DNA from 3 places in the Psychromonas sp. psych-6C06 genome. Region 1 is predicted to be linked to each of the others. Evidence: predicted binding sites of a transcription regulator. Region 1 holds the regulator's gene; each other region holds the start of a gene.
What was found. The regulator sigma-54, encoded in region 1, starts transcription at its own class of promoters, with help from an activator protein. The targets are predictions, from matches to a motif close to GTTGGCACGNNNNTNGNNT.
Positions count from the first base shown of each region.

Region 1 (5,582 bases):
GCTATAATACGTTTATCTGCAAGCACGTAGACGTTATCGGCAATCGAAAGTACCTCGTTAACATCATGCGAGACGATGATAGAAGTCAAACCAAGGCTTTTGTTTAGCTCTTTAACAAGCTTTAAGAGTACATTCATTGATATAGGATCTTGCCCTGTAAAAGGTTCATCGTACATGATCAGTTCAGGATCTAGGGCAATCGCTCGTGCGAGTGCCACCCTACGAGCCATCCCTCCCGATAGCTCTGCTGGTTTTAGATCTTTAGCGCCACGCAACCCAACTGACTCTAACTTCATTAGCACCAAAGTAGTCAGTAAAGATTCCTCCAATTTGAAGTGTTCACGTAATGGAAAGGCAACATTTTCAAAAACAGAAAGATCATTAAATAGGGCACCACTTTGAAATAACATGCCCATTTTTTTACGTGCTTCATAACGAACTAGATCACTGCAATTATGAATTGCTTGCTCGTTAAAAAAAATCTCACCGCTGTCTACAGGTAATTGACCGCCAATGAGTTTTAATAATGTCGTCTTACCTATTCCACTTGGACCTAAAATAGCAGTAACCTTTCCACGCTCAAACTGAAAGTCTAAGTTGTCGAATAACAGTCGATCATTACGAGAAAAACAGAGCTGATTTATTACTAGATGATTTAATTGCGTCATAAATTGTGAGGTTCATTTGATAATATAAACATTAGTTTATGGGATATATACAAAGATTCAAACCTTAAAGCGCTTAATTTATCTATTTTGTAGCAATATTGTAGTAAACAGATAATCATTACTCGCCTTGGAGGAACCATTTTGCTATTTTATTTATGATAGACATAATTTAAATTAAAAACCCTTAAATTGAGAATCCAATGGTCACAACTCCTTACGGCTTAATTAGTAATGAAAACTATCATCGCGCAGCACAGATAAAATTACTTATTTGCGATGTAGATGGTGTCTTTTCAGATGGTCGGATCTACCTTGGTAATGCAGGCGAAGAGCTTAAAGCATTTCACACCAAAGACGGATTTGGTATGAAAGCGATCATGAATATGGGCATCGAGATTGCTATTATAACCGGCCGACAATCAAAAATAGTCGAACAGCGTATGCACTCCCTAGGAGTAACACATATATTGCAAGGCATTGAAAATAAAATCGATGCCTATCAGTTATTAATTAAAAAATTAGGCCTTTCTAGCGAGCAAGTGGCTTATATCGGCGATGATGTAGTTGACCTCCCGGTCATGCAACATTGTGGGTTAGGTATTGCTGTTATGGATGCCCACCCTATAGTATTACAAGGTGCCGATCTGACTACCTACACTCGTGGAGGATTTGGCGCAGTACGTGAGATATGTGATCTATTTTTACAATGCCATGACAAACTAGATACAACACAGGGTAAAAGCCAATAAATGAGTATACGACAAGCGCTCCCCTACGCTCTTTTGTTGGTTGTTTTTTTAATCTGGTTATATCTAAAGCCACAACAACAATTAGAAGTACTACCAGAGCATCATCCAAGTTATATTGCGTACAACATTAGTAGCGATCATTTTGATGAAACCGGTATGATCACTCATCAAGTGCATGCTTCTAAAGCAACCAGTTATAGCGACAAAGAGATAACCATTTTTGAAAATCCTAAAGTGTTAATGTATGTACAAAATGAGCAAGAAAATAGTATCACAACCTGGCAAGTAACTAGTGAAGATGGACAATTAAGTGGTAATAATCATCTAATTCTTTCTGGTGATGTTTGGGTAAAAAATTTAAGTTTAGATCAATTAGTACAGACAATGAGTACTGAAAAACTAACTATATTATTAACAGAAAAAGAGATCAGTACAGACCTATTTGTTCATTGGCAAGGGCCACAAATGGATCAACAAGGCATTGGCATGTGGGCATCACTTGTTAGTGAAGAATTAATCGTTAAAAAACAGATAAAAGCGGTATACCTAAATGAAAATTAATAAAATTAGCTTAATCGTTGGCATGATATTCTGCTCGCTTTCAGTACAATCTTTAGAGTCTGATTACGATCAACCAATTAATGTAAGCTCAGTTAGCCAACATGCAAAAATGAAAAGTAATACAGTAACCTTCCTAAAAGAAGTGTTGCTAACCCAGGGAACCATTAAAATTACAGCAAATGAACTGGTTGTCATTCGTGGCGAGAAAGCCAATCAAGAAATTATGATTGCCAAAGGTGATGTAGCGACTTTTTACCAAACCCAAGAAGATGGTAAGCCCTTTGATGCAGAAGCGAATACTATTCATTACGATGTAGCGAAAGCCAAGATAACCTTAACGGGTAACGCACAAGTAAAACAGCTAGATAGTCAAATTAATGGTTCTAAAATAATCTACTTTTTAGAAACAGAAGAGTTGATTGTAGAAAGCGACAAAAATAGCAAAGAGCGTGTAAAGACGGTATTTTTACCAGCACAATTTGAAAATAAAGATGACAATACACAACAGGCTGAAGATAAATAATGGCTGAGTTAATCGCAAAAGGTTTAGTAAAAAGCTATAAAGGCCGTACCGTAGTAAATGGTGTAGGCTTAACCGTCAAGACGGGAGAAATAGTTGGGTTACTCGGCCCAAATGGGGCAGGCAAAACCACTTCATTTTATATGGTCGTTGGCTTAGTGAAGCAGGATGAAGGCACCATTATTGTCGATGGTGAAGATATATCACATCACCCAATGCATATACGAGCACAAAAAGGGATAGGCTATTTACCTCAAGAAGCCTCTATTTTTAGACGTTTAACAGTCACTGAAAATATCATGGGTATCTTAGAAACACGTAAAGAACTTACCAAAGATCAACGCCTCGAAAAACTGAATACGCTATTAGAAGAGTTTCATATTACCCATATTCGTAATAATAAAGGCATGAGCCTTTCGGGTGGCGAGCGTCGACGTGTAGAGATTGCCAGAGCACTAGCAACCGAACCTAAATTTATTCTACTAGATGAGCCCTTTGCAGGTGTTGATCCAATTTCAGTCATTGATATCAAAAATATTATCGGTCAACTTCGCGATCGAGGCTTAGGCGTCCTAATTACTGACCATAACGTGCGTGAAACGCTTGATGTCTGTCAACACTCATACATTGTTAGCCATGGTGAAATTATCGCAATTGGGACACAAGACGAAATATTGGCAAATGATCATGTAAAACAAGTGTATCTAGGTGAAGAATTTAAACTATAGTTATTGTAAATATAGTTATTAAGACATAGCTACTAGTTATTTATATCAGGAAATACAAGCTTTGATGAAACAAGGGTTACAATTGAAAATGGGTCAGCAACTTGCGATGACCCCACAATTACAACAAGCGATCAAATTATTACAACTATCCACCCTTGATTTACAACAAGAGATTCAAAATGCGCTTGATGAAAACCCATTACTAGAGCAAGAAGATAACAGCTCACTTCAAGATGTCGTCAAAGAGCAAGACAGTAGTCAACTTGATACAGCCGAAGCACTTACCCAACAAGAATTTTCACAAGAGCAACCTGATGAAAGCAACTGGGAAGAAGCTTATACACCGCCTCCAACAACTTCAATTTCCTCAGGTTCATCCTCTTTTGAAGGCGAAGATAGCGTCTATCAGGGAGAGTCATCTATTTCTCTTCAAGATCATTTAATATGGCAGATGCAACTAACTCCCTTTTCTCAAACCGATCTCTTAGTCGCAACCGCTATTATCGACTCCATTGATGAGTTTGGCTACTTAACCAGTAGCTGCGAATCGATACTGGAAGCGTTGAGTAATGAAGTTGAAGATCTTGAGTTAGATGAGATCGAAGCAGTTTTAAAACGAATACAGCATTTTGATCCCATTGGTGTTGCGGCTAAGTCAGCACAAGACTGCTTACAAATACAGCTACGGCATCTCAGTGATGATACCCCTTGGCGTGCAGAAGCATTAATGATTCTCGAAGAACATATGGACCTATTAGGTAACCGAGATTACCGTACTTTAGCGCGCAAGACCAAACTGAAAGAGAATGAACTCGCAGAAATTATGCGCCTAATTCAAACCTTAGAGCCACGTCCTGGAAATCAATTCGAAGATACGCAAGCACAATACGTTGTACCTGATGTCTATGTGAAAAAAATAGGTGGACAATGGCGCGTATCGCTAAATCAGGACTGTGATCCGAACCTTTCTATCAATCAACAATATGCAGACTTATGCAAAGGTAATATTAGTAAAACAGATTCGCAATTTATTAAGGGTAACCTTCAAGAAGCGAAGTGGTTTATTAAAAGCCTCGAAAGTCGTAATGAAACATTGTTAAAAGTATCAAACTGTATCGTGCAACAACAGCAAGCATTTTTTGAATATGGTGACGAAGCAATGAAACCAATGGTGCTCAATGATGTTGCCTTTGAAGTTGAAATGCATGAATCTACTATTTCTCGAGTTACCACCCAAAAGTTTATGCATACACCCCGCGGTATTTATGAATTAAAATTTTTCTTTTCTAGCCATGTTGCTACCGAGAGTGGTGGCGAATGTTCATCGACTGCTATCCGTGCGTTAATTAAAAAGTTAGTAAATGCAGAGCTCACTACTAAGCCACTCAGCGATAACAAAATCACTCAGTTACTTGAAGAGCAGGGGATAAAAGTAGCAAGACGCACTATTGCTAAATATAGGGAGTCCTTAGGTATCCCACCCTCTAATCAACGCAAGCAGTTACTATAAGTTTAGATAACTAACCTAAGTTCTGGATAAGCAAAGCGATACAATACAGCTATTTCCGCGAATTTCGGCGTTAAAACATCTACCAATACCCCATTATTGCGACGATAATTTGCCTGAACTACGCAAAAATGAAGGCACTGTATTATAAAAGTAGCAGCATCGTGGTTTTAAACACCATAAAGCTTTCATTAACCAGAATTGAGGTTAAGTAAGCTAAATCGCTTAATATTGATTAATATTAAAAAATGGGCGTTCTTGTATAGCCATTCTTATTTAACCTGATAAAATCGCGCCAATTGTGCCACTAGAAAATAATATTATGAAAATATCTGACCTATTAGATAAAGACTCTGTGTTTAGCCAAACTAGCTGCAGCAGTAAGAAATGCGCATTAGAAAAAATCAGCATTATTGCAGCTGAAAAATTAGATATCGACTCGCAGCAATTATTCAATTCGCTTATTGCACGAGAAAAAATTGGCTCTACTGGAGTTGGGCTAGGAATTGCTATTCCACACGTTAAAATTGACAGTAGCTATCCAGCTACTGCTATTTTTATGCAATGCCATTCAGGGATCGATTATGATTCTTACGATGGTAATAAAGTCGATATATTATTTGCTATTTTTGTTCCTGAAGATAAATGCCAAGAATACTTACAGGCGCTCTCAGAAATAAGTCAAAAATTGCTCGACAAACCCTATTTGCGACAACTAAGAAGCGCACAAACTAACGAGCAGTTATATAACCTATTGCAAATTGAATAACTGCGAGGGAAAAAAATGAAATTAATCATCATCAGTGGACGTTCCGGCTCAGGAAAAACAATCGCGCTACATGTGCTTGA
Region 1 covers NZ_PIZM01000012.1:23,295-28,876, reverse strand. Annotated here, with positions in the region: gene CW745_RS14730 (ATP-binding cassette domain-containing protein) at 1-668, opposite strand, end outside; gene kdsC (3-deoxy-manno-octulosonate-8-phosphatase KdsC) at 869-1,417, shown strand; gene lptC (LPS export ABC transporter periplasmic protein LptC) at 1,418-1,978, shown strand; gene lptA (lipopolysaccharide transport periplasmic protein LptA) at 1,968-2,501, shown strand; gene lptB (LPS export ABC transporter ATP-binding protein) at 2,501-3,226, shown strand; gene CW745_RS14705 (RNA polymerase factor sigma-54) at 3,291-4,736, shown strand; gene CW745_RS14700 (PTS sugar transporter subunit IIA) at 5,056-5,502, shown strand; gene rapZ (RNase adapter RapZ) at 5,518-5,582, shown strand, end outside.

Region 2 (5,582 bases), on a different contig from region 1:
TTTGTCAAAAAATAGGTAAATTATGAAACATATATGCTTTTCGATAACAGCACACGGGTTTGGGCATGGTGCGATATCTTGCTCTGTGATTAATTGCTTAATGGCGCAATATCCCCATATAAAAATATCAGTAATGACGCTTTTACCCAAAGCTTATCTTGATTCTCGTTTGGCTGGCGAATTTGATTATTATCCAATGGGATCTGATTTTGGTATGTTAATGGCCACACCGATTGAGATAGATATTGAAAATAGCCGCCAAAAATATCAAACTTTGTATGAAAATTGGCAATCTTACGTCGAGACTGAAAAAGACCAATTAGCTACGATGAAAGCAGATATGCTAATTAGTAATATCTCACCAATTAGTTTAGATGCAGCGCATCAATTGGGCATCCAAACTGCCTCTGTAGCGCCGTTTAATTGGGCGCAAATTTATCAAGCTTATTGTTTAAATGAAGAGCGAGCTACTCAAGCAGTCTATCGCAAAATGATGTCGGTCTATGAAAAAGTTGATCAAGTCTTTAAACCTTTGCCTTTTGTTCCTTTAGGTGATGGAAAAGAGATTGAAATTGCGAGTATTAATGACCAGCCTGTGGCACAAATGGATGTGCTACTTTCCAAATTACCAAAGAGTGTTAAAAAGATAGGCTTGCTTGCATTAGGGGGCTTACCTTTTCCACTGGACCTAGCGCAATGGCCTGAAATTGAGAGCTTGCATTGGTTAGTTGATCAAACGCCACCTTCAGCGCGTGCAGATATGACGCAAATTGGTCAATTAAACCTTCCTTTTCTAAGCCTTATTGCTTGTAGTGATTTGATTATTACTAAACCGGGTTATGGCACTTATTGTGAAATAGCTGCATTAGCTAAATATAAAAAAGTACGCGTGCTTAGCCTACAACGACCAGATTGGCCTGAGACACCTTATTTGAAGCGTTTTTTATCGCGCAGAGTACCTTTTGTTGAAGTTAGCCAATCGCAGTTAAAGGGAGAATCTTTAAGGCAGGTGATCATTGAAATTAATCAGGTCGAATACCCTGATGAGATGAGCTGTCAGAGTGGCGCACAGCAATTAGTAAAGGCATTATCGATACTTTAATAATGAGCCTGCCTCCACAATAATTTAAAAACTGAGAAAATATTATTAGGCAATGTAAATTTTTAAGCTATATTTATTTTGTCACATACATCTAATCTTTTATTACTTGCATTCAGATGTTTATATATTGTAGCTAGAAAAAGGCAAGTTAAGGGAAACCTTAATACGCAAAGCCACCGGCCTGTCGACAACTGTCTATGGTAGCGGAGTTACCGAGGCGATACATATTGTTATATCCCTCCATATTTCAAAGATAATGCAATGTCAATAAACGCTGAATGATCATTTTTGTGGAGGCAAAATGAATCAGCTATTTACCTATTCTAAAACCTATTACTTTACGTTGTTTATATATCTATTTTTTAGCCCTGTGGTTGCTGCAGAAAGCTTGCTAGTTAGCTGGGTAGACAACTCTAATGAAGATGTGTTTTTTGTTGAAAAGCGCCAGCCGGGTGATGCGAGTTTTCAGCGTGTCGCGATCCTTTCTGAAAACACTAATAGTTATACTGATATAGATGTAATTATCGATAAAACATATTGTTATCGAATTATTGCATTTAATCAGGCTGGGCAAAGTATTTCAGATGAAGTCTGCCAAGAAGTACAGGGCGTCGTTTCCTCACCTATACCACCTACTTCGCCTACATCACCAACTTTACCCATACATCCAGATCTTGTAGATCCTTCTGGAAATATGGTGGTATCACACCAATTTATACCGAGACCTATCAATATTGAAATAGCTGAAAAGAAACTATATTCCTTTAAAAGTGATGAGTTATATAATGATCGGTATAGTGAAGATGATATTTTTAATGTTGATTTTTATGTAAATGAGGGGAATCTTTATCGAATTGATCGTGAGGATTTTAGCTTTCAGCAAGACGGGGTAGAGTTAGATAATGGATATGCAAGCATGGTCTTCGACACAAGCAATAGTTTATCTTTTGTTTTGCAAGCAAGTGGAGATTTACAGGTTGCAACATTATATATGCGAGCAGGTGTTTGGAGTCATGAGGAGTCAAGTATTCTGGTTACAGTGGGTGATACAATTGAAAAAATAACTTTACCAAGCGGTTATGGGTGGCATTACATCATGGTGGATATTGAATTTGATGGTACAGCTCCTGTTACCATTACCACTGATAGTGATAGAGCTGTATATAGCTCTGTTATGTTTGCAGGCTTGGTAATCAATAACAAGCCTAGTGCTCCTCAATATGCAGCTATGGTAGATATCGATACTAATGTTGATTATAAAATTGATGTTAGCAATGTGAAATTCATGGTTTCTAATGGTGAAATAGGTAATGAAGGTGCTTCTGATGTGAGTATTACTTCGCTAGGTTATTATGGAAAAACAATGGTTTATGATAGCCCTTATGAATTTGTTAGTGCTAACGGAGGTGATTACTCAGGCTATAGATATATGGGCTGGAAAGAATCGAATGGCGTAGATATAAAATTGCAGAGTGCAGAGTCTCAGGTTAATACTACATCACTGTACTTTAAAGTTGGCGTCTGGAGTCATGAGGCAACATTTATTGAGCTGACTATCAATGGAGTAAACGAGTTAATTGAAGTCCCTAGTGGGTACCGTTGGTATTATATGAAAATAGAGGTTGAGTTTGAAGGGGAACTTGAACTTGATTTGCATCCTTACGGGGAAAGAGGGGGGTACAGTGCGCTAGGATTCGTTGGCCTTACATTTGAGTAACAAACAGTAAGTAAAAAGCCGAAGAGTTTATCTTCGGCTTTTGCGTTTTTAGCTCAATTTTATTAAGCTTGTTTTTTACGACGAGCAGCACCAAAGCCAACTAATGCAAGACCTAGTAATGCAATTGTTGCTGGAGCAGGTACTGCAGAAGCTGCAAAGATAAATTCGCCTGGCGCACCAAATTGATTTGCAGAGAACTTCATCATACCTGATGTATCAGCAAATAGGCCTGAAACTGACTTTAAAACACCATTTGCAATGAAGTCATTTAATAGACCATCTTTATCTGCATCATTGTGCGTGATGTTAGTTAATGTAAAGGTGAAATCACCTGCAGCCCAAAATTCAGCACCACCATTTACAGTTGGCACTGAATTGTTGATAACGATATCGTTAAATGTAGCTGCTGAGCCAATTGCAACCGATTGAAAGTCAATCGTTGTAGCTGCAACAGTTACTGGGTTAAAAGACACGCTTTCAAGTGCAGTTTCTGCTGCGTTGTAGTCAGCTTGTGCAAAACCAAAAAATGCAATTTCACCTTGAATTGTGTCCAAAGTGGTTGCGAAAGTTGATGATGACGCTACTAAAAGTGTTGCGCATGCAACAAGCTTTAAAAATACGTTTTTCATGTTAATCCTTATTAAGTGTTCGTCCCTTATTGGGCTTGTTATTAAATAGTGAAGCTCAAATTAATATGAACTTATTTGTACATAAGCATTTTTCATGCCAAAAATAAAGCTTATGTTTATCAATGGGTTATTTACTTAGTTGTACCCGGTGTGTAAATAAAACTGACATGGGTAAGTTTGAAATAGATAAACAGACTTAAATCAAAGTTAATGAATCTGGGGTGATAGATTGATTGAATAAGTAACAAGCTACGCTTACAATTGGTTTCTTTGATATTTTTTATAGATGGAGTTTGAATGCAATTTTCTTCTGCAGTTAAGGTAGTGACACCCGCTGTTTTTTTATCAGTTCTTTTATCTGCCTGTGGCTCCTCTAGCTCAGAAGACTTAAGTGTTATTAATAATATTCTTGAACAAGATAATGTGCTCGTTGCAGAAGAAATTGTAAAAGAGATCGCTAATAATACGGAGTCAATTATTGTTACCCCACCTTTGGAAAGCAACGGTGAAGTAGATTTTTCAAATGTCCAAATTGAATGGCTTGATAATTCAGATAATGAAGATGCTTTTATTGTTGTTCGGAAAAATATTCGACATACTCATTTTGACCAAGTCGAAGTATTACCCAAAGATACGATAAGTTATACAGATACAGGTGTTATTGTTGGTGAATCGTATTGTTATAAGGTGGTTGCGGTTAATGCAGGTGGGCAAGCTAACTCTGAAGAGTCTTGTTTAGAAGTGACTTATTAAGTACTAAGTCCTAATGTATTATCAACATTATCAACATTATCAACATTATCAACATTATCAACATTATCATTTCTGAATAAACTAAGCGCCGGTAAGGGCGGTTAGTTTATTCATGCTTAACGTTTTCTTACAAATCCTTCACTTCAAGCCAATGATCTTTTATTTCGGTATTATCTGGGGCTAATGTATAAGCACGTCGTAGCTCTTTTTGGGCTTCTTTTAATTTGCCTTGCTTATATAATATCCAGCCATAGGTATCTGCAATCGGGCCGTTATTAGGAGCTTGTTGTGACGCTCTTCGTGCTAGCTCTTCAGCACGACTTGCATCTACATTAAGATATAACCATGCTGCGTTATTGAGGCTAGTCAGCTCATTAGGTTGTTGTTCTAATACTTTTTCATACAATATTAACGCTTGTTTGTGGTCACCTGCAGCTTGAGCTACTAATGCTTGATTAATGCTAGCAGCTAGGCTTCCGGGGCTTTGCGCTTGCCATTGCGTTAAAAATTGAGATGCACGTTGTTCACTCTCTCGTTTGAGGGTCGCATAGAGTTTTTGTGCGACTTGATCATTGCGGCCTGATTTCCATTTATTCTCAAGTAGTTGTATTGCTTTTGCATTATCTTTTTGCATAATCGCAATGTCTGCAAGATAAATGGTGGTAATCGGGTTGTTAGGCAGAATCGCTTCTACCTGTTGAATCACTTTTTGGGCTTCGTTGAGCTGTCCTGCATCAATCTCAATTCTTGCTAATAATACTAAAAATGTTGCTTGCTCGGGTGCGCTTTTAAGTTCATTTAAAGCCAAGGTTCTCGCTTGGATATAGTCCTTTGCTTGTAGTGCGGAGTATGCTCGCTGATAATTAATTTTCTGTCTAAGCTGATTAAAATAGGTGATGAGCTTGCCATCTACGCCTTGTTTTGCATCCTCTAGATGGACAATTGCCTGTGTTATATTTTGTGCTTGGAATTGTGCATCAGCAAGTACCAGTGCTAAGGTTGAAGCGTGGTGGTTACTCGGTAACATCTGTTGAACCTGTTCAATATCTTGATTGAGTTGTATCTGGTTAAATACAACTCCTTGGTAGGCCCTTAATTCTTCTGGGTGAAAAAGAATTGCTTGGCGATAAACTTGCTGTGCCTCGGACCAGCTTTCTGTTTGTTGTTTACTCTGAGCAAGGCCATATAGGGCGACTAAATTATCCTCTTCCTGGGCTAACACGCTGTTAAATAACTGCGCTGCCTGTGGATACTGTTGGCGGTATAGTGTGTATTTTGCAACGAGAAGTTGAGTATCGATAGGGCTAACATCCATACTCTTAAGTTGTTGGATATATGAATCTGCTTCTGACTCTCTTTTTAATAAGATTAATTTCTGCAG
Region 2 covers NZ_PIZM01000006.1:28,064-33,645, forward strand. Annotated here, with positions in the region: gene CW745_RS08750 (Gfo/Idh/MocA family oxidoreductase) at 1-26, shown strand, start outside; gene CW745_RS08755 (hypothetical protein) at 23-1,102, shown strand; cyclic di-GMP riboswitch class I at 1,235-1,319, shown strand; gene CW745_RS08760 (fibronectin type III domain-containing protein) at 1,404-2,819, shown strand; gene CW745_RS08765 (PEP-CTERM sorting domain-containing protein) at 2,882-3,448, opposite strand; gene CW745_RS08770 (hypothetical protein) at 3,746-4,201, shown strand; gene CW745_RS08775 (tetratricopeptide repeat protein) at 4,329-5,582, opposite strand, start outside.
Region 2: the regulator sigma-54 is predicted to act here: its motif matches at 3,532-3,550, upstream of CW745_RS08765 (PEP-CTERM sorting domain-containing protein).

Region 3 (5,582 bases), on a different contig from region 1:
TCGAAGCCATTTCTAAGATGAAAAATCGGTGTTCAGGTGCTGATAACCCCCTTAATATGATTTAACTTACTCCCACTCTTTTCTACATATATTAAAGCTATTTTGAAAAGAGTGGATGTTGCCACATTTTAGATAAAGTGAGCAATGAACCGTGTATTTTTTTTAGGTTTACTAAGCAAAGCAGAAAATTTGTGTCGCTATAGTAATCATATCGCTTTATACCCTCCATTAATTCGTCAACTGCAAATAATTATCTGTACTGTTAAGCCTTCACAGTGGCTGAAAATGCATACACTTCTGTTTTCATCATAAAAAGGACTTAACTGGATATGAAAACGCGTTACGGTATAGTGACAAAGTGCGTCGCGCTAACGTTGAGCCACTGAATTAAAAGTATAGGGATATTGTTATGAAATTATCACAATTTTCACAGTTTAAGCAGAATGCAACACGCTTTCAGGAGATTGTTGCGATCCTTAGTAAATATGGGTTGGCGAACTGGATCAAAGAGAAAGATCCCGACTTCTTAAATGGTTTATTTACTGACGCTTCAGGTAAAAGTTTTGCCGGTTTATCGCATGCGATCAGGTTACGTATGGCTTTGACTGAGCTAGGTACTACTTTTATTAAACTCGGTCAAATGCTCAGTACACGTGCGGATCTTATTGGCCCTGAAGTCGCTGAAGAACTATGCCTGCTACAGTCAGAAGTCCCAAGTGATTCAGAGAGTACGGTACGCACAGTGATTGAAGATGAGCTTGCCGCACCATTGGAAACTATTTTTAGCAACTTTAATTTTACACCATTAGGCTCTGCATCAATTGGTCAAGTACACGCCGCCACATTACAAACTGGTGAGCAGGTAGTGGTGAAGGTACAGCATGCTGGTATCGAGGAAAAGATTCGTGCCGATATTGAAATATTAGGCTTATTAGTCACACTCGCTGAAAAATATGATGCGCAATTGCAGTTATATCGTCCCAAGAGTTTGTTAAAAGACTTTGCTAATAACCTGCTTAAAGAGCTTGATTATAATAAAGAGCTTAACAATATCGCACTCTTTAAAAATTACTTTAAAGATCATCAGCAGATTCATATTCCAGATACCTACGATGCATTGTCGGGGCAAAAAGTGCTGGTGATGGAGCGCCTTAAAGGGGTAAGTATTGGCGATAAAAGTCAACTTAAATGCACCCCTGAAGAGGGTAAAGTACTCGCTAAAATTGGTGTCAATCTCTATCTAGATATGATTTTTAAATACCGTGTTTTCCATGCTGATCCACACCCAGGAAATATTTGGGTATTACCTGGTGATCAGCTTGGTTTGTTAGATTTTGGCATGATTGGTCGCTTAGATGATAATTTGCATGAAGCGATTGAAAATATGTTAATGGCAGTATCACAAAAAGATGTCGTCGAAGTAACGCATCAAATAACTACTATTTGTAGTGTACCTAAAGGTTTTGATCGACAGCAGTTACAAGAAGATGTTGGCGAATTTATTTTTGAATACTTTTCGAGCTCACTTGATTCTGTCAACGTCACTGAAATGCTGAATTGTTTAACTGGCATTATTCGTGCTCACCACCTTGTTATGCCAACAGGGATCTCTTTATTGATTCGAGTACTGGTTTTATTAGAGGGATCATCACAATTATTAGATCGTAGTTTTAGCTTTAATGATGCGGTTGTCCCTTACACGCATAAAATGCGAATGCGCCGTCTGAACCCTAAAAGAGTAGCCAAAAAATTGGGTAAATCACTGAGCGCTTGGGAGCGTTTACTGTCTGCATTACCTGCCGATTTAGAAACACTGATGTCACAAATGCGCAGTGGTGACTTTGATGTTAACTTAAAACATCGCCACTTAGATGCTGTCGTTAATCGCTTAGTATATGGCGTGTTAACGGGGTCCATGTTACTTGGTGGAAGTATGCTATTAAGTAGTAAAGCGCCACCATTAATTAATAATATTTCAATTTTAGGCGCCGGATTAGTGGGAGGGGCAGTGGTACTTGGTTATAAGTTATTGAATGCGATTAGCAAATCAGGCAGCTTGGTAGATAGTGGCAAACGTTAGCGTTTCAATGAATATAGTCTTTTGTAGTTGAGAGTATTTGTTAGATGCATTGCTATAAAGTTGTTCAACAAAGAAACGTCAATTTGAAATTAAAATCTACATTTATGATTTTAAAGTGGGCTACCTAAGTAGCTATTCATTAGTGCTTTGTTAATAATAAATGGGAGTTAAGTAAAAAGCCTTTTATTTCATGTTTTGTTGTTTTTTATGTCGATTTACATTACATAAATATAAATAAAAGGGCTTTTTAATATAAAAAGGCCTTTATAACAATGGCTTATGTTGTTGGTATGTAATTTGCTTTAAGTGTGGGTTCTATATGTATAGGAACATACATATGAATTAATTACACATTTATGGAGAAAACTAGCAATGAATAAATTTACTTTGTCGTCGGCACTACTTTTAGCGACAACTACAATGAGCGCAAATGCGACGTTACTTAACTTTACTGGTGACATCGCGAACCACAACGATGTTGTTTACACGCAATTCACATTAGATGATGATTCAAATAATGTTAGAGTTTGGACAGATTCTCATCAAGGTGGTATTAACTTTGACCCAATCACTGCGCTATGGAATTCTGATGGTGATTTAATTCGTGAAGATGATGATAATGCGTCTGTAAACCCATCGACACAAACCAGTTATGACTCTGGTTTTGCGCTGAACTTTTTAGCTGCTGGTACTTATACCTTCACTGTTGCTACGTATAATAACTTTGCTACTGGTGGCAATCTTTCTGATGGCTTTAGTTTCGATAGTGAAGCACCTATTGCGCTATCTGAGTGGAGTCAACCAGCAAGTAGCTTGAATATGGGGACGCATTGGAGCGTTTGGCTAGATGGCGTAGATAGTGCAACAAGTACTCCTGTTCCAGCTCCTGCATCAATTGCTTTGTTTGGCCTTGCTTTAGCTGGGCTTGGTTTCTCACGTAAGAGCAAAAAATCATAGTTATTCATCAATAATTATTTATTGAATGTAAAAACCTAACGATTTAAATCGTTAGGTTTTTTTATGCCCTGATATTTATAGCAATGAGCATTTTATCCACTGTTTGACCACTACTGCAACAAGCCTGATTTTCTCCTAAAGCATATTCCAATTCCTTAGACTTAATGTTAATATTTCTGTAAATGATAATCACTATCAGGTGCGTCTAATGAAAAAACCACAACCAATCGCATTGCGCGTAATAAACTCCGTCAAGTTAAGTGCGAATATGCAGCGTATTACCTTACAGGGTAAAGAGCTCGCTATTTTCCCTGACGATTGTCAGGGAGGCTATGTCAAATTACTCTTTAATGCACAGGGAGGGACTGACCTGAGTCAGGTAGCGCCTGAACAGCGCCCTGTCATGAGGACTTACACAATTGCTCACTATTCGCCATCGGCACTCACTATTGATATCGATTTTGTACGCCATGAGACACCTGATTTGAGCTGTGGCTTCGCGGCTCGTTGGGCAAAGAATGCAACAGTGGGCGCGTCGATTTCTATTACAGGCCCAGGCTTACTGATAGATATGAAGCACAATGCAGATTGGCTCTTTGCCGTTGCTGACATGACCGCATTGCCAGCGTTAGCTGCAAAAATCGCTCGGTTGCCTAATGATGCTTGTGGTTATGCGGTGATTAAAGTGCTGAGCCACGACGATATCAGGTCGCTCGAAATGCCAGAAAACATTGAAGTAATTTGGCTACTTGATGGCCAGTCTTTAAGTGAAAAAGTGAGGGCGCTTACTTGGCTAGGCGGAGAACCTTTTGTATGGGTTGCCTGCGAGTTTGAGTCTATGCGTGCATTGCGCGCCTATTTCCGTAACGAAAAAGCAGTCCCTAAAGAGGATATCTATATCAGCAGTTATTGGAAGCAAGGCTTAACGGAAGATGGTCACAAAGTGGTGAAAAGAGAGGATGCCAGCGCACTGTTGTCACAACAGTGAGGTTATTAACTGCGTTATTATAGTGCGACTATCGTACTCGTTTATCCCCGTAATCGAGCAACTTATTGCTATTCGTTGACCTATTCACGGGGTGATGATTAATTACTGATCCTAAAGATTAATCACAGTAAAGGCGGGCTAAATCGTGATAATGATCGATACGTCGATCACGGAAAAATGGCCAAATACGTCTAATATTTTCGGTACGTGCCAGATCAATATCAGCCATAATAACGGCCGATTGATCCTCCGGTGCTTGTGCAAGTATTTCTCCTTGCGGGCCACAAATAAAGCTGTTTCCCCAAAACTGAATACCTGCACTGGCTTGGCTACTATCAGCTTCAAATCCGACACGGTTACAAGCGAGCACTGGTAAACCATTTGCCACTGCGTGACCCCGTTGTACTATTTCCCAAGCGTTCTGCTGGCGTTGTTGCTCATCGTTTGTGTCTTGTGGATCCCAACCAATCGCCGTGGGATAAATAAGGAGTTGTGCGCCGGACATTGCCATTAAACGAGCTGCTTCTGGAAACCACTGATCCCAGCATACCAATACGCCTAATTTTCCTAATGATGTTTGAATTGGCTTAAAGCCCCCATCACCGGGTGTAAAATAAAATTTTTCATAAAACCCGGGATCATCGGGAATATGCATTTTTCTATATTGTCCTGCGATTGCTCCGTCTGTATCTAATACAACTGCAGTATTGTGGTAAATCCCTGGGGCTCGTTTTTCAAATATAGATGCGACGATCACGATATTCAATGATGAGGCAACGCTGGCAAGACTCACTGTTGTTGTGCCGGGAATGCTTTCTGCTAAATCAAAGTGCGCGACAGATTCTATCTGGCAAAAGTAGAGTGAGCTGTGTAGCTCTTGAAGCACAACGAGGTTTGCTCCATTTTTTGCCGCTTTTTTAATTTCTTTGATGCTGTTTTCTAGGTTTTTTTGTTTATCTGCCGTGTTACTTTGTTGAATCAAGGCAGCTGTAATTCGTGTCATGAGAGTTCCTGTCTTAGTCTTTTATCGTGCCAAGAAATCCTTGTGGTAACTGCATTGTTAAACAGTGCAGACTTCCAAATTGTTCGATGATGGGTTGACAATTAATGGCGATAATTTGGTGTTTAGGGAATGCTTTTGCAAAGCGATTAAGGGCAATGTCATCTTCTGGCACTTGGTAGGTAGGGACTAACACCGCGTTGTTAATGATTAAAAAATTGGCGTATGTTGCCGGTAAGCGTTCATTATCGAAATTATATTGTGCACTCGGCAAAGGTAACTCAACTAACTGATAGGGTTGCTCAAGGCTATTTGTAACTCCCTGTAATTGTCTTTTCATCGCTTTAAGTACGGGGTAATGCGGGTCATTTTTATCTTGGCAACCTTGAAAAATAATTTGATTGTTAGGAGCAAATCTGGCCAATGTGTCGATATGTGCATCGGTATCATCACCCACTAAAGACCCTTGTTCTAACCACAATATTTTTTTTAGTTGAAAGCGTTTTAATAGGTACGCTTCAATCTCTTTTTGCGATAGATGTGGGTTTCTATTTTGA
Region 3 covers NZ_PIZM01000006.1:184,444-190,025, forward strand. Annotated here, with positions in the region: gene CW745_RS09430 (glycoside hydrolase family 88 protein) at 1-65, shown strand, start outside; gene CW745_RS09435 (AarF/UbiB family protein) at 410-2,080, shown strand; gene CW745_RS16925 (DVUA0089 family protein) at 2,453-3,037, shown strand; gene CW745_RS09445 (siderophore-interacting protein) at 3,246-4,025, shown strand; gene CW745_RS09450 (carbon-nitrogen hydrolase) at 4,144-5,028, opposite strand; gene CW745_RS09455 (agmatine deiminase family protein) at 5,042-5,582, opposite strand, start outside.
Region 3: the regulator sigma-54 is predicted to act here: its motif matches at 2,365-2,383, upstream of CW745_RS16925 (DVUA0089 family protein).